DNA from 4 places in the Priestia sp. YIM B13552 genome. Region 1 is predicted to be linked to each of the others. Evidence: riboswitches for the same ligand, from Rfam matches in the RefSeq annotation. Region 1 holds a riboswitch; each other region holds the start of a gene.
The links. A riboswitch is a leader RNA that binds a small molecule or an ion and turns the genes downstream of it on or off. The one in region 1 is predicted to bind cyclic di-AMP.

Region 1 (5,454 bases):
CGCGTCCATATATGGGGGTAGGTCTTCAAGATGTAGGTCAGCTTTCAGCTGCAACAAAACAAAACCAGCTAGGCCTAACAAGCGATACGTCTGAAGGAGTTGTCGTAACGACGGTTGAACCATTCTCTTCTGCTTCTGATGCAGGTTTACAATCAAAAGACGTGATTGTTGCCATCGATGGAAATGAAGTCAAAACATCCAGTGATTTACGTCAATATCTATACACAAAACGCAAAGTAGGAGACACGGTAAAATTAGACGTGTATCGAAATGGAAAAAAACAAACTATTTCTCTGAAGCTTTCAGAGCAGCAGGATAACAATGGATGAGTTCAACACCGTTAAAGCTGCTGCTAGCAGTATTAACAGCGTTCGTATTTTTAACCGGCTGCGGAGGGAAGCATTCAAACACGATGTTTCCTTCTGTAGAAATTAGTCAGCTATCTTCTACCAAAGAACTGGCAGCGTATGAGGGAGGCAAGGTGACAGGAGCTGAATTCAACCGTTTTTTAGCCGTTGAAGGGTTCTTAAATCCAGATGCTCCGCTAAATGATACAAGCTACCGCAAAGAGTTATTGCGGCAGCTTGTTATGCAAAAAATCTTAATTTCGCATCTAAAGACAAGCGATAAAGTACAAAAACAAGTCGAGGATATGTGGAAGCAAATTAAACGCTCATATGACGAGGATACAAGAAAACAAGGTTATGAAGTGTTAAATATTCGTTCCAGTGATGTAACCAACCAGCTAACGAATCAATTTAAATTAGAAGAATATTTCCGTAAACAAATTACGTCTGATGAACTAACCGCTTATTATAAACGTATTGAAAACGATCTGACGCGCGTATCTTTTACGCAGCTGGCTTTTTCCACTTTACATGGTGCCGCTGCCGCTGCGGCTGAACTGCAAAAGGGAACATCGCTTCAGGACGTTCAAAAAAAATATGCTGAATTCCAGACAGTGAGCAAAATAGAGAATGCTGATAATCTAAAGCTTTCAAGTCTATCTCCTTCTTTTATAGATGTGTTAAAAAAACAGCACATCGGAGAGAGTAGTGAGCCCATTAAAATGGGTAAAGTCTATTATATTTTTATTTTAAAACAAAAAGATAAAAAAACGGAATCAGAAGTCAAAGAAGAAATGATGAAAGAACTTGTTTTGAATCATATCAACCGGTATATCCAGGATGAACTGCCAAGGTTTCACGTGACGTTCAGCCTTAGGTAGTTCCCTTTTATATAGATTGATTGTTTTCAAAAAACAAGCAGGTAAAAGAGCTTTCTATTAATAGAGAGCTCTTTTACATTTTTAAGTAGACAGAAATGTCGGCACCTGATAAAATGAAGTTGTAAAACTTTCATTATTCGGAAAATTTATACCCTCCAGCTTTGGAGGGTTATTTTTTATGCTGTTGGACGAATAAAAGAGGCTGGGACAAAAGTAGTGTAATGGAAAGAAGATCCGAACGATGATTCGTTCGGATTTTTTCGTTACGTTTCAATCACTTTTCATCTTTTAAATGACTCAATAATGCAGGAGCCATCTCTACGTGAGAAAGGGCGATGTGTGAAATCGTTTTGGCATAAGGTGTAATTTCGTTAATAAATTGTTCGAGTATGTGCAGGTGAGGAAGCTGAAGCTTTGTAATAAAGCAGGCTTGCCCGGCGATGCGTTCACAGAATAAAGCGTAGGGATACTGAGAAATAAATCGTTTAAAACGCTCGTGCTCGCCGTTTTTCATCGTTACTTCAATAAAACACGACACGGGCAAATGCAGCTTTTCATAATCAATATCAATCGTATACCCTTTTATAACACCAAAGCTCTCTAGCTGGCGTACTCGCTCTGCCACCGAAGGAGGAGACAAATTAATTTGTTTTCCTAGCTCTCGTAAGGAAAGGCGGCTGTTTTGCTGCAGCGCCTGCAAAATCGATAAATCAATTTCATCAATTTTCAATTGAAAACCTTCTTTCTCATTAACGTTTCATTTGATTAGTAATAGTCGATAAGATGTTTTATATGTAATCTGAAATTTCCATTTTTCTTACTATAATAATTAAAAAGGAGTGAGTAAAAAATGGCAAGAGTTTTGTTAGCAAACGAAGAGGGAACAAATTTTGAAAAAGCATTGAATTTAATTCCGAATGTAAAAAGATTGTATGATGAGCTTTACGACACGCTTTGGAACAGCGATATAGTAGAGAGAGAGACTAAGGAAAAAATCAGGCTTTATCTAGCAGGTGTTAACGGCTGTGAGACATGTATGAGCATGTCATATGTAGGGGATGAGACGCTTAATCAAAAAGTGTTAAGAGAAAAAGAGCTGGAACAAAAAGATCGACTGCTGTTTCGATTTATTGATGTGTACCGAGTGCGTCCAAGGGAGTTGACCGATGCTGACATGGATCAATTAAAAAAATTTTACAGTGATACGCAGCTGTTAGAGCTTTTGGCTGTTATTAATTTATTTGATCAATTTCACAAAATGATTGTCAGTTTAGATTTATATGATTTTTGCAGCTTGCAGCGCAAGTGAGGCCTTCGCTAAAAATATCTTGACAGACAAAATCCACAGGAGTAAGATAGCTTTCGTGAAGTGAAACGTATCATGAATCGAATCGATTATTCTAAAAAATAGATCAAAGACATTTGAATAAAAATCGCTTAATCCATTACGGAGCGGAGGACCCATTATTTACGCACATATTGTGCTCCGGGGTGAATCCTTAAAAAGGTAGGGTTACTCTTAAAACCCGAACCCGACAGCTAACTTCGCAAGCGTTTTGAGGGGGAAGAGTGTGAAAAAACACAGGAGCCTTCCTGTGTTTTTTTGCGCTTTTTTAAGAAAAAGATGTAATTTTTTAGAAAAAGTATAAGCTAAGAGAATACACAGCAGTTGAAGAAAGGAATAAATACATTATGAAAAAACAGTTTGCTGTATTGGGATTAGGTCGTTTTGGAGGAAGTTTGGTTGAAGAGTTTGCTAATCTGGATGTGGATGTGCTCGCTATTGACCGCAATCAGGAGGTAGTAAATAAATTTAGCAACTCAGCTACATATGTTGTGCAAGCAAACGCGATTGATGAAGCTAGCTTAAAGGGGCTAGGTATCCGCAATGTTGATCATGCTCTTATTTCGTTTGGGGATGATATCGAAGCAAGCGTACTCGCAACGATGCTTTTAAAAGATATGGGCGTTAAGCAAGTATGGGTAAAAGCAGTGAATATGTATCATCAAAAGGTGCTGGAAAAAATAGGAGCGGACAAAGTCATTCATCCTGAGCGCGATATTGCTAAGCGTATTGCTCATCACGTGGTGTCAGAAAAAATCATTGATTACATTGAATTGTCAAAGGATTATAGTATTGTCGAAATTGTTGCCTCTAAAAAACTTCATAATAAAACGCTGTTTGATTTAAACATTCGTGCCAAGTACGGCTGCAACATTATCGGCTTTCAGCGAAAAGACGGGGAAATGGTGATTTCGCCTACCGCGCATGAAATAATTGAACAAGGAGATATGCTGATTGTTATCGGACATAATCGTGATTTGAACCGTTTTGAAGAAGAAGGAGTTTAACTTATGAAAAAACAAATCATTAAACTCACTCCTCCGCAGCTGCTTGTCTCCATTTTTGGCGGAGGAATTATTATAGGCGCTCTTCTATTGATGCTGCCTTTTTCTACTACTGAGCCAATCCGGTGGGTAGACGCCCTTTTTACGTCTACTTCCGCTATGACAGTGACCGGCTTAGCCGTCGTAGATACAGGTACGCGTTTTACCGTCATCGGTCAAACGATTATTATGCTGTTAATTCAAATAGGCGGTCTTGGCATTATGTCATTTGCCGTGTTGATTTTTATGATGCTAGGTAAAAAAATTGGATTTAAAGAGCGTATGCTCGTTCAGCAGGCATTAAATCAAACGAGCATCGGCGGAGTTGTCCTGCTAGTTAAAAGACTGTTTATCTTTTCATTTTTAATTGAGTTTGTTGCACTTATCTTTCTAGCGATACGCTGGGTTCCGGAATTCGGATGGTCTAAGGGGCTGTTCTTTAGCTTGTTTCATTCAATTTCAGCTTTTAATAACGCAGGGTTTGGACTATTATCTGACAGCCTGGTTCAGTATGTAGGAGATCCCATTATTAACATAACGATTTCTTTTTTGTTCATTATCGGTGGATTAGGGTTTACCGTCCTTGCAGATATGTGGGTAAAAAAATCCTATAAAAAGCTAACGCTACATTCGAAAATTATGATCATCAGCACGTTTGCTATTAACGTGGTTGCCATGCTTTTTATTTTTTTCTTGGAGTACAGCAATCCACATACGCTCGGAAGTTTGTCATTAGGAGACAAAGTGTGGGCATCTTATTTTCAAGCTGTAACGACACGTACAGCAGGTTTTAATAGTATCGATATAGGAAGTTTGCATGATTCCACTATATTCTTAATGGTTATGTTAATGTTTATTGGTGCAGGAAGTGCGTCAACAGGAGGCGGTATTAAACTAACAACGTTTGTGGTGATTATTTTTTCTGTATGGGCATTTTTACGAAGCCGGGAAGATATTGTGCTATTAAAGAGACGACTTCTTCCTCTTCACGTGTTTAAGGCACTAGCCATCACGATGATTTCAATTATGTTTGTATTTGGGGCCATTTTCCTGTTAAATATTTCGGAAAACCTGCCGTTTGTAAAAATTATGTTTGAAGTTGTTTCTGCATTTGGAACAGTAGGTTTATCGATGGGAGCAACTCCTGAACTTTCGTACTTTGGACGCGTGATTATTATCTTTATCATGTTTTTAGGAAAAGTGGGGCCATTAACGCTTGCGTTTTCATTATCTAAGCAAAAGCGTGAAGCCGTTCGTTATCCAAATGAAGATATAATGCTGGGGTAGAAAAATCGCCTTCGATGAGGCGATTTTTTTATATTATTTATACGTTCAAGACATATAAGAGGTTACACACAAAACAGTTGCGATGAATAAAAAGAAGGCAAAGACAAGAACAATGGGCAATTTAGAATGTCGGCGCATTAAAGGCCCCCCTTTTTTATAGTAAAAAAATCTCTTACTATATATAACGAAAGAAACAAAAATATGATTCACTTTTTTGACGAAATTTGAAGGTTTTTCCCGTTAAAAAAATCCGCACCCCTGTCCTAAACATTTTGCCAAGCTGTTGCATACACTAAAAGCAGATAACAGGAAGTGAGGGATGGTACGTGGGAAAACAAAATTTTGCGTTAATCGTTGTGTTATTTGTTTTACTTGTTATTGTAGGTGCGTCTAGCTTTCGCTTTTAAACGTTAACTTTATTTACGCATAGCTCCCGTCAAAAAGGGCATACTAGGCGGAAGTAAAAACCAAAAATTTCTTCAATATTGCCGAACAATGAGTCCCTCTACTCATTCATCTAATCGGTATGTAGCCATGCGAAAGCATGGTTT
Region 2 (5,454 bases), on a different contig from region 1:
CGACAAGAAAGGAGCAGACCTGTTCGTATTATCAAAAATTAAATGTATCAAAATCAACGCTATCACATCATATTAAAGTACTTCGCGAAGCTGGAATTATCAAACTACGTATAGAAGGTACGCAGCACTATTATTCCTTGCGTTTAGAAGAACTTGAGGAATTGTTCCCAGGTCTGCTTCCTTCCATTATAAATATAGATGAGCAGTTATTTTAAAAGCTGAACAATGTTTTGTTCAGCTTTTTTGTTCAAAATAAATGTGTCCATGCAGGCTGCATCCGGGATTAAAAGGAGAACGACAGTGAGGGCAAGTCGAGTTACAAGTTAAATATTCATGAATGGATAGCTCATGTTTACATACTCCGCAAAGAATAGCTTTTTCATTAAACATAGCTTTTGGCCACCTTTTAATATCATGATCAGCATGTCCGTTATGACATTGATAGCATGGATAATATGTATTACAGCAATAAAATTTTATTGCAATAATATCTTTATCCGTACGGTAGTGCATGCAGCGCGTTTCGGAATCCACCGTATCACCTTTTACTATAGGTGCAGATTTGTTCATTATCATCACTCCCTATGAAAAGTATAGCATGCTTTTATACGCCTTATCATACATATGTAAAAAGAAAAATGCTATAATAAAACCATCGTTTTACATGTCAGATTGCATGCTAAAAAGATCAGATAAAAATTGATGTCAAAACAGATCCATTAAGTGAAGTAAAGAGAGGAAGAAAAAATGAGTAAGCAAGTTATCGTTTTTACCGGAGGCGGAACAGCTGGACACGTAACACCAAACATTGCCATTATGAAAGAATTAGACAGTGAAAAATGGGATATCCATTATGTCGGTTCTCACAATGGTATTGAGAAAGAATTAATTACAAAATTAAACGTTCCATATCATGCGATTTCAAGCGGGAAGCTGCGTCGATACGTAGATATGGAAAATGTAAAAGATGTATTTCGAGTAGCAAAAGGAGTTGGCGATGCACGTCGCGTGCTGAAAAAGTTAAAGCCTTCTCTTGTGTTTTCAAAAGGCGGTTTTGTCACAGTCCCTGTTGTAATGGCTGCTAAATCGCTAAACATTCCCGTGTTCATTCATGAAAGTGATTTAACACCGGGACTGGCAAATAAAATTGCGCAGAAATTTGCCACTAAAATTTTCACTTCTTTTGATGAAGCGGCAAACTATTTTCCAAAAGAAAAAGTGCAGGTTGTTGGTTCACCTATTCGAAAAGAATTATTTAGCGGAAGCGCAGCGAACGGGGAAAGCTGGCTTCGCTTTTATGATAAGCGCCCAATTTTAACCATTATGGGCGGAAGTTTAGGAGCACGTCGCATCAATGAGATTGTTCGAGAGTCCTTGCCTGAACTGCAAAAGAAATTTCAAATTGTACACCTGTGCGGAAAAGGCAATGTTGATACAAGCCTTGAAAAAGAGTCGGGCTACCGTCAGTTAGAATATGTAAATGAACAGCTTCCAGATGTTCTAGCGGCGACTGATTATGTGATTACACGCGGCGGATCAAATGCTATCTTTGAGTTTTTAGCCCTTCATAAACCGATGATGATTATTCCTTTGTCAAAAGCACAAAGCCGAGGAGATCAAATTTTAAATGCACAGTCCTTTAAGAAAAAAGGCTACTGTATGGTTGTGGAAGAAGAACAGTTAACAAAAGAAGTGTTTTTGCGTGAAGTAAATGAGCTTCAGCAGCAGGCAAGTACGATGAAGCGTACAATGCGTGAAGCAACAAAAACGGATGCCATTTCAATTCTTGTAAATGAAATTGAGAAAATGAGCTAAAAAAAGCGTTCTTATCGAGGAGATAAGAACGCTTTTTTCTTTGAATCTATTATTTTAAAATAATGAATAAATAGCAAAAAATAAAGCTTTTAAAATTTCAAAAAATGTTGTTGACAGTAAATTTTAACAGGAGTAAGATTACTCTCATGAAACGTTCCACAGTGAAACGCTGAGTCTTTCCTGAAAGAGAGGGAAAGAGCGGAGGACCCAATTACTAGGGGTGAATCTCATAATTGAGTAGGGTTACTTTCTTGACCCGAACCCGTCAGCTAACTTCGTAAGCGTTAAGAGAGAGGATGGTGTAATCGTGGCCGTTTTCTATAAAAGCGGATAGCGCGTTCCTTTCAAAATATAGGCGAAAGGAGCGTTAACATGCATTTATCTAAGCAAATGATTCAAATGATTGAATATCGTGCAATATGTGATCAGCAATCTTTTGATCTAGCAAACCGCTATTTGTCTATGTTAGCTAATCAAAGTATTAAACGCAGCAGTAAAAACCATAATTAAGTCTAAAAATTAAATAACAAATATACGCTTAATCAATTATGAGCGGGGGACCCAATATTTTGTACGTATGTACTAGGGGTGAATCTCTTAACTGAGTAGGGTTACTTCCATAACCCGAATCCGACAGCTAACTCCGTAAGCGTTTTGGGAGTGAAAAAATTCGTGTCGATCACGGCTTATTTGTCGTGCATTAAACCGCGGAAGAGGACTCTCTTCTGCGGTTTTTTTATGGAAAAATAGGAGAGCAGCTTATGTCTGCACCGTAAAGAGGATATAGTAGGGCTTTTAAAACGAGATCAACAATACGTTAGGAATAATCAAAGATAACCTTTCGCTGCTAGCTCACTTGGGCGTGATGCTTTACGCACGGTAACAGTCACTACGCTTAATCATTGGTGGTAAGAAACAGTTAGGAGGGAGCAACTTGGATATAATCATGCTGGGAACGCTTGTCATATTAACAGCTGCTATGTACGGAATTATTTGCTGGTCGTCTCGTGTAGTAGACGAAAGAGAGGAGAAGTGAACGTGTCGTTCATTTTGCTAGGTATTTCAGTTCTCGTTTTAATTTATTTAGTATATGTACTGTTAAATCCAGAACAATTTTAATAAGCGGAGGAATAAAACGTGGGGATTTTTCTACTATCAGTTGCGCTACTGCTTGTTTTTGTAGCGCTTATTGCAAAGCCCGTAGGTATTTATATAGCGAATGTGTTTTCAAACGATAAAAACACTAGCTTGGTAGGAAAGATAGAATCGGTGATGTTTAAAGCGGCAGGAATTAAAGGGCATAATCAGACGTGGAAGCAATATGCAATTGCTCTCGTTTTGGCGAATACGTTTATGATTTTTGTGGTGTATCTTATCTTCCGGTTTCAAGGGGTACTGCCGCTTAACCCAAGCCACATCAAAGGAATGGATCCGGCCCTTGCTTTTAACACGGCCATTAGTTTTATGACAAATACGAACTTGCAGCATTACAGCGGTGAATCAGGTTTGTCCTATTTCTCGCAGATGGCAGCCGTTGTATTTATGATGTTTGCTGCACCAGCAACGGCACTTGCAGTAGCAATCGCGTTTATTCGTGGGTTGGCAGGGAAGGAAATAGGAAACTTTTTTGTTGATTTTGTGAAATCAATTACGCGTGTTTTACTTCCTATCGCTTTTATAACCGGCATTTTATTTATGATTTCAGGTGTCCCTCAAACGTTAAGCGGAACGGTGACTGCCCATACATTAGAAGGGGCAACACAGCAAATAGCAAGGGGACCAGTTGCTTCTTTTCTTTCAATTAAAGAGCTAGGCAACAACGGAGGGGGATTTTTTGGTGTTAATTCAGCCCATCCATTTGAAAATCCTAACGCGTTGAGCAATGTATTACAAATTGTCCTTATGCTTTTATTGCCAACAGCACTTCCTTTTACGTACGGAAAAATGATCGGACAGCGTAAGCAAGGCCGCATCTTGTTTGTAGCGATGAGTATGCTGTTTATCGTTATTTTAAGCACAGCGTTTGTAACAGAGTGGGGCGGCAATCCAAGACTTGATGCTTTTCATCTAAATGAAGCGAGCGGTTATATGGAAGGCAAAGAAGTTCGTTTTGGTGTCGGTATGTCGACTCTTTACGCCATCGTGACGACAGCAAGTGAAACAGGTGCGGTCAACACCATGCACGATACCCTTACACCTCTTACCGGGTTGTTAACGCTTGGAAATATGATGTTAAATACCGTATTTGGCGGTGTCGGAGCAGGATTTATGAATGTCATGATGTACGTCATCATCGCCGTATTTTTATCAGGTTTAATGGTTGGAAGAACACCAGAATACGTAGGTAAAAAAATTGAAGGAAAAGAAATGAAGCTCATCGCCGTGACGCTTATTCTGCAGCCGCTGCTAATTTTAGGAGGAACAGCCGTAGCGCTAACTACTCATTTAGGAATAGAAGGTATATCAAACCCAGGCTTTCACGGGTTAAGCCAGGCACTGTATGAATTTACATCATCAGCAGCAAACAATGGCTCTGGTTTTGAAGGACTCGGTGACGCAACTCCGTTTTGGAACATTTCTACGGGAATTGTTATGTATATTGGACGCTACTTCGGACTAATTACGATGCTGGCGGTATCGAGCTCACTAGCATCTAAGCAGCTTGTTCCTGAAACACCTGGGACATTTAAAACGGATACGTCTTTATTTAGCGGCATTTTAATTGGAACTACCGTTATTGTAGGGGCACTTACGTTTTTCCCAGTGCTTGTACTTGGGCCGGTTGCTGAGTATTTGACACTGTAATCAAGAAAGCGGAGGATTATAATGAATAAACGGAATTTTACGAATAATCTTGAATTGGATCGTAACAGTCACATTCAAGGTGCTGTAGATAAACAAACTTCATCGATTTTTATTCAATCAGTAAAGCAGGCTTTTATCAAGCTAAGTCCAAGAACGATGATAAAAAACCCTATCATGTTCGTAGTAGAAATCGGGTTTGTTATTACGCTTTTTTTAGCTGTTGTTCCAGATCTTTTCGGAGAAAGTACAGTAAGCGCAGGCTTTAATATTGCCGTATCTCTCGTGTTATTTTTCACAATTGTTTTTGCTAATTTTGCAGAGGCATTAGCAGAAGGTCGAGGAAAAGCACAGGCAAACTCATTAAAGCAATCGAAAGGTGATATTACAGCTAATAAACTTCAAAACGGGCAAATGATACAAGTTTCGGCATCGCAACTAAAAAAAGGAGATATCGTCGTCGTTTCACAAGGCGAAATGATTCCTGGAGATGGAGAAATCATTAAAGGACTGGCATCTGTTGATGAATCGGCCATTACCGGTGAATCGGCACCTGTTTTGAAAGAAGCAGGCGGGGACTTTAACTCTGTAACTGGAGGTACAAGAGTTGTCAGCGATGAAATTACAGTTAAAATTACGTGTGAGCAAGGTGAATCATTTTTAGATAAAATGATTTCGCTTGTTGAAGGAGCAGAGCGTCAAAAAACGCCAAATGAAATTGCGCTAAATACGGTTTTAACAAGTTTGACGATTATTTTCTTACTAGTTGTTGTGACGCTTCCTGTATTTACAAACTACTTACATTTTCAACTGGACACGGCTATTTTAATTTCACTG
Region 3 (5,454 bases), 180 kb from region 1:
TCACCAAGGGCTCCAGCAGCATTATCTAAAAATACTCGTCCTACTACAAAAAACATCATAAGCCCAATTAAAATAGAAGCAATTCCTTCAGCTTGGTGAAAGGGTGTAAACCGTGAAATGAAAACGGCTATTAACGCCAATACGCCTCCTCCAGTAGCTACCAGATCTTCCATAAAGACCAGCTTGGTTGCTGGCTTTGCTTTCTTTAAATGAACAAAGCTGTGCGTAAAAACATTGACCTCTGCGGTATTCATTCCGACATCGTGCAAAATTTCTTTCATTGCCTTAAATAAGACAAACATCTCAAGCAATACCGAGATGCCAAGTACTGCAATATTTAAAATAAAGCCTGAAGACTTCGTTGGATGAAGAATATGGTGATATCCTTCTTTAATCGTTTCAAACGCCATAATCCCTACTACAAGAACCGCTCCTAATAGAACAAGATTAACCAATCGGCCGAAACCATTTGGAAATCGTTTGGTCGGGGCTTTTTTACTTAATGCCGAACCTATAAAGACAAAAAACTGATTAGCTGCATCTCCTAAGCTGTGCATCGTTTCAGCAAACATTGCTACATTCCCTGTTAAAGCGAATGCAATCCCTTTAATAATGGAAATAATGGTATTCACTATAGCGGCCATCATGGCCGATTTATTTCCTTTTCGCAACAATTTAATTAATTCACTCATACAATCCCTCCGTTTGCGCCTTTGATGAGATTCGATTACGGTTAGTGTATGTGAATTTAAAAATTAAAAACCTCCAACATCTAAGTTGGAGGTTTTTAGTCATGTTTCATTATTTTTTAAAACGATACGGTACAGTTGTAACGATTACGTTTTTACGGTAAAGCAAATGTGCTTTTAACAGTAGGCTGGACTGATTGTGAAGGATATTTTGCCAGCTTTTTTTCGTAATGAATTGCGGAATAACGACCGTAATAGCCATATTGTTTTCCCGCGCTTTTTCCTCAGCCATATCGATGAATCGAAACAGCGGCCGCACTAAGCTGCGGTATTGAGAATGAAACGTAACAATACGAATATCGGGCTGCCACTTCTCCCACTTCTCTTCCATTCTCTTTTCGCTTTCTCGATCAAAGGCCACATGCACTGCAATAACGGTATCACCAATCGTTCTTGCATAATTTAATGAATTTTCTACTACCTTTGTCATTCCTGCTACAGGAACAATGACCACACTTCCTTCAAGCTTTCCAATCTTTTCTCCTTGCTTAATGCGAAGCTGTTCTCCTACCGCTTCATAATGCGTATGAATGCGATGAAAAATATAGACAATAACCGGCAAGAAAATGAGCACGGACCATACTTGTGAAAACTTCGTTGTAAACAAAATGATTAGCACCGTTAAAGTAATGAGGGCACCAATTAAGTTAATGGTTAGCTTCCCTTGCCAGCCGGCCGGCTTTTCTCTAAGCCATTTGACAATCATTCCTGTTTGAGAAAGCGTAAATGGAATAAACACCCCGACTGCATAAAGAGGAATTAATTGTTCAGTCGCTCCTTTAAAAGCTACGATTAAGACAATAGAAGCAATTCCAAGGGTCACAATTCCATTTGAATAGCCTAGTCGATCGCCACGAATTTGAAACATTCTTGGCATGTATTTATCAGACGATAAGTTCACAGCCAGCAAAGGGAACGCTGAAAAGCCCGTATTCGCCGCTAGCACTAGAATTAGAGCTGTTGTACCTTGAATAAAATAATAAAATCCATTTCGTCCAAACACACTCGATGCAATTTGTGATACAACCGTTTCATCTGCTTTTGGAGAAATGCCAAGCCAATAAGCTAAAAACGTGATGCCAGAAAATAAAACGGCTAAAATACCGCCCATCAGCATTAATGTATGAACCGCATTTTTTGCACCTGGCTCTTTAAAGTTAGGCACTGCATTTGAAATAGCTTCTACACCTGTCAATGCCGAACAGCCTGATGAAAAAGCTTTTAATAATAAAAACAAACTAATACCTGGCACTACTGTACCGAGAGATGGATGAAGCTCAGGTGAAACTTGACCTGTCGCTATTTTAAAAAAGCCTACCGCTATTAACAAAATAAGAGCAATAACAAATAAATAAACCGGATAAGCTAATACAGAAGCGGATTCTGTTACCCCGCGTAAATTTAAGACTGTAATAAAAATCACCAGCAAACACGCAATTACTACATTGTAATGATGCAGCGTTGGAAAAGCCGAAGTTAAAGCATCGGTTCCTGCTGAAACACTCACAGCAACTGTTAAAATATAATCCACCAACAGTGATCCTCCAGCGATAAGCCCAGGATTTTCTCCTAAATTGGTTTTGGAAACAATATAAGCTCCTCCGCCTTGCGGATACGCATAAATAATTTGACGGTATGAAAGAATTAAAGCCGTCAGCAGCACCAATACCCCAATCGCAATTGGAATTGAATACCAATAAGCAAGGACGCCTACTGTTGCAAGTACAATCAAAATTTGTTCTGTTCCATAAGCTACTGAAGATAAAGCATCTGACGATAAAATAGCCAGTGCTTTAAGCTTACTAAGCTTTTGATCGCCTAACTCTTTTGTTTTAAGCGGCTTTCCAATCAATAATCTTTTGAGAACTGAATAGTTCACGTAATTTCCCTCCGATGATTGCTTAGCTACTATCGACCGTCCGTTGCTAAGCTCCGTTACAAGTTCATGAATAAGTGATATTATTCCTTAAAAATACCTTTTTATGTTAAAAAAGCGCACAAAAAAAACACTAAGGGTTCTCAGCGTTTTTACACAGCTTAAACCTCCTCTCCAAAACGCTTATGGGGTTAGCTGTCGGATTCGGGCTATGAGAGTAGCCCTACCTTTTAAAAGGATTCACCCCAAGTGACAATGCACAAATTTGGGTCCCCCACTTCTGACGAATTAAGCGATAACAGGTCAATATAATTTTCGGTTAAAGAGTATGATCGATAACATGTTTCTTTCATAGCTATCCTTTGTTCTTAGATAATATACTCCCGTACAAATGGTTTGTAAAGCATTATTTTACGTAAACCATAAAATAGTGCTTAAGGCGCTTTTAACAGAAAAACAAAAGGCCTTCTGCCCGCTTACAGAAGACCTTTTTGCTTTAACTTTTTGCTTTTAAAACGGCTGCTAGCTTGTTTTTCGTTTGAGGACCATAAATGCCATCTACATCATAAGGAAGATACACAAGCTGAAAACGTCTGACTGCATCTTTCGTTTGAACTCCATATATTCCGTCTACTGACCCTACTTTAAAATTAACCGCGTTTAATGCTCTTTGAAGCTGTTTCACAGCTTCTCCAGAATCGCCTTGTTTTAAAATTCCATTAGGAAGTGGATATTGTTCAGAAGGTGGTGTTGGAGATGGTGTTGGTGAAGTTCCTGAAGGAATAACGATTGTTTTTCCAACCTGCAGTGTTAACGGATCAGAAAGCCCTGTATTCGCTTCTTGAAGCGCCTGTACTGTTATTTTGTACTTCTGTGCAATACTGTAAAGCGTATCTCCTTGCTTGATCGTATACGTTTTTGTACCCGGTTCAGAAGGCGATGGATTCGGAGTTGGTGTTGGATTTGGGTTTGGAACTGCACGACGAGGTAAATTTAAATATACGGCAATTCCTTTTGCATACGATTCACCCATGCTTTTTAAAAAAGCTTCATTTTGAAGAAGTGCTGCATCTGTACTGTTATCAATAAAAGCTATTTCAGTTAGTACTGCAGGCATATTTGTTAAGCGAAGCACCGCGTAATTGGCTGATTTTCGACCGCGATTCGGATGATTATACGACAGCAGCGCTGGCTGTACTTGGCCGTGGACAATCGATTGAAACGTTTTACTGGCATTGCTAGCGCTTCTATAAACATAATCTTCGTACCCTGTTCCTCCACCGGCATTTACGTGAATAGACATAAATGCATCTGCGCCCCACGAATTAGCTTGAGAAGCGCGCTGAGATAACGATAAAAAAACATCTGTGGTACGAGTGGTTTTAATTGTAAAATCACTGTACGTGCTATTTAAATAGCTTATTAAATATTGTTGGATTTTTAAAACTAAGTTTTTTTCATACAGTCCGTTTGCTCCAACCGCTCCTGCATCTGCCCCACCATGTCCTGCATCAAGATAGATTTTTTTCATATTACTTGTCCCTCCTTATTTTTAACATATGCATGGGGGAAAAAAGTGCTACGTATACTAGCCTACTTAGTGAAAAATTACCAAAAAAGGAGATTGAGACATAACGAAATCACTTCAACCTAAAAACGAACAAATGGGATAAATGCGCTAGTATGGATGGCTTGTTACATCGCTGTTGATTTCCGTGCAAGGCTTCGCTTTTCGCGGGCGGCTGGTGAGCCTCCTCGTCGCGTGCGCTCCTGCGGGGTCTCACCTATTCCGCTTTTCCCGCAGGAGTCTTCGCCTTTCCCTCCAATCAACTGCTAGAAGCAACTAAATAGATGAAATCTACGTTCACCCTACCAATAAAAAAATCCGCACAATTCATCGTGCGGATCTTCTCTCCCCCCTAACATATTTTTGGTCCAGATTCTATTCTGGTTGATTAAAGTATAGATCAAGAGGGTCTATTATTTATAACGTTAAGACCTATTTAAAAAGCAGAACGCCTATAACAATGAGAATAATCCAAATTGGAATGCTTATTAATATGCCTATTACTAAACCTTTGAAAAAATTTCCTTCTTGCATTTTCATTCCATTCCTCTCCAACAGTATTTTCTAATGATACTACGACTGGCTGAAAATTCTCTGAAGTTATACTGAAGTGCAGAGTGAACACATAAACAATCTCTCCATCTGTTATACACTACTTTTACATATAGATTCAATGAGACAAAAAGCTTATCCTTTTTAATTCATATAACCAAATTATTTCCTGTATCTAACAAAACAATAAAAAGCCTCCCGTAAATTGTACGACAGGCAGCTATACTTGTTTTATGAACAGTTTAGTTCAATATTTAATATGCGCAATGTTATTCATTTTGAAAACAAAAAAGTCCGAGAGAACGTATAAACGATCTCTCGGACTTTTAAGAATTAATATTGGCTCATGTATTGGTCACGTTCCCAAGGATGAACTTGTGTACGGAACATATCCCATTCGATTTCTTTCGCTTCAACGAAGTGCTCTGCTAAGTGTTCACCTAATGCAGAAACCATAACTTCGTTTGATTGGAAGCTATCTAAAGCTTGAGCTAATGTTGCAGGTAAATCTACGATACCTTCTTCAACACGCTCTTCTTTTGTCATTACATAGATATTACGATCGATAGGTTTTGGAGCTTCAAGGTTGTTCTTGATTCCATCTAAACCAGCTTTTAATAGAACAGCCATTGCTAAATATGGATTAGCAGCTGGGTCTACGCTACGTACCTCAACACGAGTTCCTACGCCGCGAGAAGCTGGGATACGAA
Region 4 (5,454 bases), on a different contig from region 1:
AATTAAAGGAATTCCCAGCAAGGCTTCATACCCAGCAGTGACCCATTTCATTGTACGTACATTTCCATTCATAGTAAAAAGCCTCCTAAAAAAGATACTACTATATACGAGAAAAGCAAGAAAAAAGTTTCAAATTACTTAGGGGATATGTCGTATAAGCAAGCATTAGTTGATTAAAATGATAGGTGACAGTAAAGGAGATGGAAAAAACATAATGATTTAGTCATTTTTTCACACTAAAGAAAAATAGTCTAGATGATTCATTTTTAGCTAAGGGGCCGGAATTTATACCGAACATAGTGACTACTTTCTAAAGTAAATAAAAGCTGATATCGTGTTTTTTGATTATAGCATGTAAGGTTTTTATTACAAATTATTAAAGATTCTTATCTTTTTGCAAATACACATTGTATTTCATAGTTTTAACAATTATGATAAAAAAGCAAGTGTCAAATTAGGAAAATAGTTGAGCATGTAAAACGAAGCGATAAGCTTATTAATTTGAAAGAAAGGCAAGGTACATAGCTTTATGTGGGAAATTATTGTAGCAATCATTTTAGGGATTGTAGAAGGTTTAACAGAGTTTGCTCCTGTTTCGTCAACTGGGCATATGATTATTGTGGATGACCTATGGTTGAATTCCAAAGAATTATTTTCATCTCCAGTAGCTAATACATTTAAAATTGTTATTCAGCTAGGGTCGATCTTAGCAGTAGTAGTTATTTTTAAAGATCGTTTCATTAATTTATTAGGATTGGGAAAAAAGCCAGCTGCTCCAATTGGACCGACAAATCGCTTGAATTTAATGCAGGTAATTGTTGGTTTGTTACCCGCAGGAGTGTTAGGACTTTTGTTTGATGATTACATTGATGAACATTTGTTTTCTTTAAATACGGTGCTAATTGGCTTAGTAGTCGGAGCTGTATTAATGATTCTAGCAGATTTGTTTGGACCTAAACGTCCGCGTGTAGAGACGGTGGACCAAATGTCTTATGGACAAGCACTGGGTATAGGACTGTTTCAATGTATTGCTCTTTGGCCAGGTTTTTCTCGTTCAGGCTCAACGATTTCAGGAGGAGTTCTTCTTGGAATGAGCCATAAGGCAGCGGCAGATTTTACATTTATTATGGCAGTGCCAATCATGGCAGGAGCAAGTGGACTTTCATTGGTTAAAAACTGGCAGTATTTCACATCAGATGCGCTACCGTTTTTTATTGCTGGTTTTATCAGCGCCTTTATTTTTGCGCTGGTATCTATTCGCTTTTTCCTGAAATTAATTAATCGTATCAAATTAGTACCGTTTGCACTATATCGAATTGTGTTAGCAGCTATTCTATATTTTGTATTTTTATAAAATAAACACGCGAGTTCTTTAGTCCCGTAAGCTTCTAATAGAGACTCAAAGAGCAAGAAAAAGCTATTGCAATGTTGCAATAGCTTTTTTGCATAAATATATATTATCGCCTTTTGAAAGCGTTTTATAAACATGGGTATTGACAAAACGTGTCGAAAAATAGTAAATTAATATTTGTGCAGTATAAAGTTAAGTAAAAGTAAGACTTCTGTTTAGTTTTATTGACTGTAAAAAACGTATGACAACGTATAGATCGTTTTAATTTTATAAAAACTGAATAATAAGCTTAATCGTATAGAGCGGGGGAATCATTATCGGCAGTAAAGCTGCCTTGGGGTGAATCCTTACAAAAGGTAGGAAACTCTCAATTCCGAATCCGACAGTTAACCCCGTTTGCTTCATTGAGAGAAAGAGCCCAAAATAGCGTAAGTAAAAGGCTGTTCTTTCTTAAGAATAGTCTTTTTTTGTTTTTTCAGAAAAGTATATACAAATGTCATACATCTTTGGGGAGGTACATCTATGAAAAAAATTCGTTTTGGTTTGGCTACGCAGATTTTTACCGGATTAATCCTCGGTGTTCTTGTAGGGGTAATTTGGTTTAACGATCCGCGTGTAGTAACATACCTACAGCCGCTAGGAGACCTATTTTTAAGATTAATTAAGATGATTGTTATTCCAATTGTTATCTCAAGCTTAGTCGTTGGAGTTGCGGGAGCAGGGAGCGGTAAACAGGTCGGAAAGCTCGGCGTTAAAACCATTCTCTATTTTGAAATTATTACGACTTTTGCAATTATAATCGGTGTATTAGTTGCTAATATTTTTCATCCTGGGCAAGGTGTAGACATTCATTCAGCACAGAAGAGTGATATTTCACAATACGTTGAAACATCAAAACAGCAAGAAGGAAAGTCAGTGGCTGAAACGTTCTTACACATTGTTCCAACAAACTTTTTCCAGTCAATTGTTGAAGGAGACATGCTAGCAATTATCTTCTTTACAGTGTTATTTGCACTTGGAGTAGCGGCAATTGGGGAAAGAGGAAAGCCAGTTGTACAATTCTTCGACGGCGTTTCTCACGCAATGTTTCACGTGGTAAACCTTGTAATGAAAGTGGCTCCAATTGGTGTATTTGCTTTAATTGGTGTAACAGTTTCAAAATTCGGCTTAGAGTCACTTCTTTCATTAGGAAAGCTTGTTATCTTAGTTTACTTAGCGTTAATTTTCTTCCTACTTATTGTATTAGGAGGAATCGCGAAATGGGCAGGAATTAACATTTTCCACTTGTTCCGCTATATGAAAGATGAACTGTTGTTAGCATACAGTACATCTAGTTCTGAGACAGTTCTTCCGCGTATTATGGAAAAACTTGAAAAGATGGGCTGTCCAAAAGCTATCGTATCGTTCGTTGTACCAATTGGTTATACATTTAATCTAGATGGTTCCGTTCTTTATCAAGCGATTGCAGCGTTATTCTTAGCGCAGGTGTACGGTATTGATTTAACGATCGTTCAACAGCTGACGCTCATTCTTGTATTGATGGTTACATCTAAAGGAATGGCTGCCGTGCCAGGAACATCATTTGTTGTATTACTGGCTACTCTTGGAACAATCGGTGTTCCGGCAGAAGGATTAGCCTTCATTGCTGGAGTAGACAGAATCATGGATATGGCACGTACGGTTGTTAACTTAGTAGGAAACACACTAGCAGCAATTGTGATGTCTAAATCTGAAGGCAAATTTGACCCTAAAAAAGGTACAGAGGTCATGAGAGCCGGCTAATTTATAAATTAAAAAGCTACTTATTCTATTCAAAAAATTAGAATAAGTAGCTTTTTTCATAATAATTCCTTTATTATTATGGAAATTGACCCTATAATATGTAACATCAGGTATAAATAAATCCAAATTTTATTCTTACATAAAAGCAGTCACTGGTTCCTTTCTTTATCAATAAATATAGAGATAGCTTAGCTAGTTGGGGGATAGTAGAGTATGTGGAAAAAGCGAATATGGGTCATCGCCTCGATAGTAATCGTATGTTTGTTAATCCCTTACAGTTTACCGATTGTGTTTGCTTTATTAACAGCATTAGCGCTTGAGGGTATTGTTCAAAAATTGCATCAATCTTTTAAAATGAAGAGAGTCTATGCAGTGCTTATGACCTTCATTTTATATGTTGTTTCGCTCATACTTATTGGATTTTTTATTGTTCGGACAATCGTTACGCAAGTGGTTGCTCTTTCAAAAATAGCGCCTTCCTTTGTAAAAGAAATCTATGAAACCGCGATTTATCCAACTATTATTAAGTGGAAATACTATTCAAACGCTCTTCCTACAGAAGTGATTTCTTCTATCGAGCGCACGCTTGAAAAAACCGTAAATTCATTAGATTCTCTATTAAAAAGTACGGTAGAAATTATCATTAGCTTTGCCGCTACTGTTCCTGGGTTTCTATTAGAGTTTCTTATTTATTTAGTAGCGCTTGTATTTATCAGCCTTGAGCTGCCTGCTATTAAAAATAAAATCAAGTCATTTTTAACAGAAGAAACGAAATATAAGCTACAAGTTGTCATCACTCAGCTTATCCAAGCGGGGGTTGGTTTTATCAAGGCACAAATTATCTTAAGTGTCATGACGTTTGTAATGGCTTATGTAGGGCTTTGGCTATTAGATGTTCCGTATACCGCGCTTCTTAGTTTATTAATTGTAATTGTCGATATTTTACCAATCCTTGGGACAGGCTCGGTGCTCGTTCCATGGGGGATTTTTGCTCTTACGCAAGGGCATGACTCATTAGCAATCGGCTTATTTATTCTATTTGGAGTCATTACGGTAGTAAGACGTGTAGTAGAACCAAAAGTATTTTCTACAAATATGGGTATTTCACCTTTGGCTGCACTAGTTAGTTTGTACATTGGATTTAAACTTTTAGGTTTTGTCGGGTTATTTTTAGGACCGGCTTTAGTTATTTTATACGATGCTCTTCGTAAAGTAGGTATTATTCAAATTAACTTTAAACTATAAAAGCGCTGGATAAAACTAGCGCTTTTTTTTATTGAAACTTTTGTGGTACGTAATACGTAAAGAGGGAAAGGAAAAAACTATGTCGCATTGGTTTTTATCTATCAATCGGCTAATTATAGTTTTGCAGTCTTAGATTTAATGACATGAGGAGGAGAATTTTTGTTAGAGTCAGTTTTACTTTCTTTAATTGAAGCGCTAAAACAGCTCTCTTATTTTGGCGTAATTTTAGCATTAACGTTTGAATTTGTCCCGGCAGAGCTTGTTTTACCTTTAGTAGGGTATTGGGTGTACCAAGGTGATATGAACTTGTATTTGGCTATCCTTGCAGGTACAGTAGGCGGTGTTTGTGGACCGTTGACTCTTTATGCACTGGGACGTTACGGTGGACGACCGCTGGTTTTAAAATATGGAAAATACTTTTTGGTGAAAGAAAAAGAAATTGACGCCGCCGATCGCTTTTTTAATAAGTACGGCAGTGGGGTTGCTTTTTTTGGACGCTTTATTCCAGGAGTGCGCACGGCTATCTCTTTTCCGTGCGGGATGGCAAAAATGAATGTATGGCTGTTTTCTATTTATACATTTGTGGCGATGCTTCCAGTAACGGCTATTTACGTATATTTAGGATATAAGTTAGGACCTAAGTGGAAAGAGGTGGGGCCGATTGTGTCTCAATATATGCAGCCTATTGGAATCGGAATTGTTGTTTTAATTCCATTGTTTTTTATCATTAAATATGTGCGGAATAAACAAGTAGGGCAGAACTGATAAATCGAGGAAAAGAGTGAGGATATGTCAGAGCATGAGCAGTTAAGAGTAGAGTTACGAAAAATTGAAAAGTGGGAGAAAGACCAAAAAGGACTTTTTTTCTGGGAGCGGCTGGCTCGTTTGCCTTTTTCAGCTTTAGATAAAGTAACGCCGAAGTTCATTCATCAAAAAATAGAAAAATTATTAGATGAAATTGCTAAGTATGTTGATAATGGAGGCCAGTATTTAGCTAATACGTCTGCCACGCTAGAAAAAGCATCAGCACAATTACAAGAAAAGAAACAGCTTTCGATAGAGGATATTCAGCATTT

Region 2: linked by a shared signal. The riboswitch ahead of kdpF (K(+)-transporting ATPase subunit F) and the one ahead of ACFX40_RS07120 (potassium channel family protein) in region 1 are both predicted to bind cyclic di-AMP.
Region 3: linked by a shared signal. The riboswitch ahead of ACFX40_RS08075 (APC family permease) and the one ahead of ACFX40_RS07120 (potassium channel family protein) in region 1 are both predicted to bind cyclic di-AMP.
Region 4: linked by a shared signal. The riboswitch ahead of ACFX40_RS27115 (glutamate/proton symporter GltT) and the one ahead of ACFX40_RS07120 (potassium channel family protein) in region 1 are both predicted to bind cyclic di-AMP.

Annotation. Positions count from the first base shown of each region.
Region 1 covers NZ_JBHZOU010000002.1:201,629-207,082, reverse strand. The annotation lists gene ACFX40_RS07140 (S1C family serine protease) at 1-329, shown strand, start outside; gene ACFX40_RS07135 (peptidyl-prolyl cis-trans isomerase) at 326-1,228, shown strand; gene ACFX40_RS07130 (Lrp/AsnC family transcriptional regulator) at 1,503-1,958, opposite strand; gene ACFX40_RS07125 (carboxymuconolactone decarboxylase family protein) at 2,079-2,537, shown strand; cyclic di-AMP (ydaO/yuaA leader) riboswitch at 2,653-2,797, shown strand; gene ACFX40_RS07120 (potassium channel family protein) at 2,921-3,580, shown strand; gene ACFX40_RS07115 (TrkH family potassium uptake protein) at 3,584-4,903, shown strand; gene ACFX40_RS07110 (YjcZ family sporulation protein) at 5,230-5,310, shown strand.
Region 2 covers NZ_JBHZOU010000006.1:259,092-264,545, reverse strand. The annotation lists gene ACFX40_RS22475 (ArsR/SmtB family transcription factor) at 1-215, shown strand, start outside; gene ACFX40_RS22470 (CHY zinc finger protein) at 235-570, opposite strand; gene ACFX40_RS22465 (undecaprenyldiphospho-muramoylpentapeptide beta-N-acetylglucosaminyltransferase) at 748-1,815, shown strand; cyclic di-AMP (ydaO/yuaA leader) riboswitch at 1,973-2,115, shown strand; gene ACFX40_RS22460 (hypothetical protein) at 2,188-2,325, shown strand; cyclic di-AMP (ydaO/yuaA leader) riboswitch at 2,341-2,483, shown strand; gene kdpF (K(+)-transporting ATPase subunit F) at 2,848-2,934, shown strand; gene kdpA (potassium-transporting ATPase subunit KdpA) at 2,959-4,620, shown strand; gene kdpB (potassium-transporting ATPase subunit KdpB) at 4,642-5,454, shown strand, end outside.
Region 3 covers NZ_JBHZOU010000002.1:384,189-389,642, forward strand. The annotation lists gene ACFX40_RS08070 (cation diffusion facilitator family transporter) at 1-692, opposite strand, end outside; gene ACFX40_RS08075 (APC family permease) at 802-2,628, opposite strand; cyclic di-AMP (ydaO/yuaA leader) riboswitch at 2,791-2,930, opposite strand; gene ACFX40_RS08080 (N-acetylmuramoyl-L-alanine amidase) at 3,122-4,156, opposite strand; gene ACFX40_RS08085 (hypothetical protein) at 4,321-4,455, opposite strand; gene glnA (type I glutamate--ammonia ligase) at 5,078-5,454, opposite strand, start outside.
Region 4 covers NZ_JBHZOU010000016.1:17,425-22,878, forward strand. The annotation lists gene ACFX40_RS27105 (hypothetical protein) at 1-72, opposite strand, end outside; gene ACFX40_RS27110 (undecaprenyl-diphosphate phosphatase) at 530-1,354, shown strand; cyclic di-AMP (ydaO/yuaA leader) riboswitch at 1,628-1,767, shown strand; gene ACFX40_RS27115 (glutamate/proton symporter GltT) at 1,874-3,133, shown strand; gene ytvI (sporulation integral membrane protein YtvI) at 3,347-4,378, shown strand; gene ACFX40_RS27125 (DedA family protein) at 4,538-5,143, shown strand; gene ACFX40_RS27130 (EcsC family protein) at 5,168-5,454, shown strand, end outside.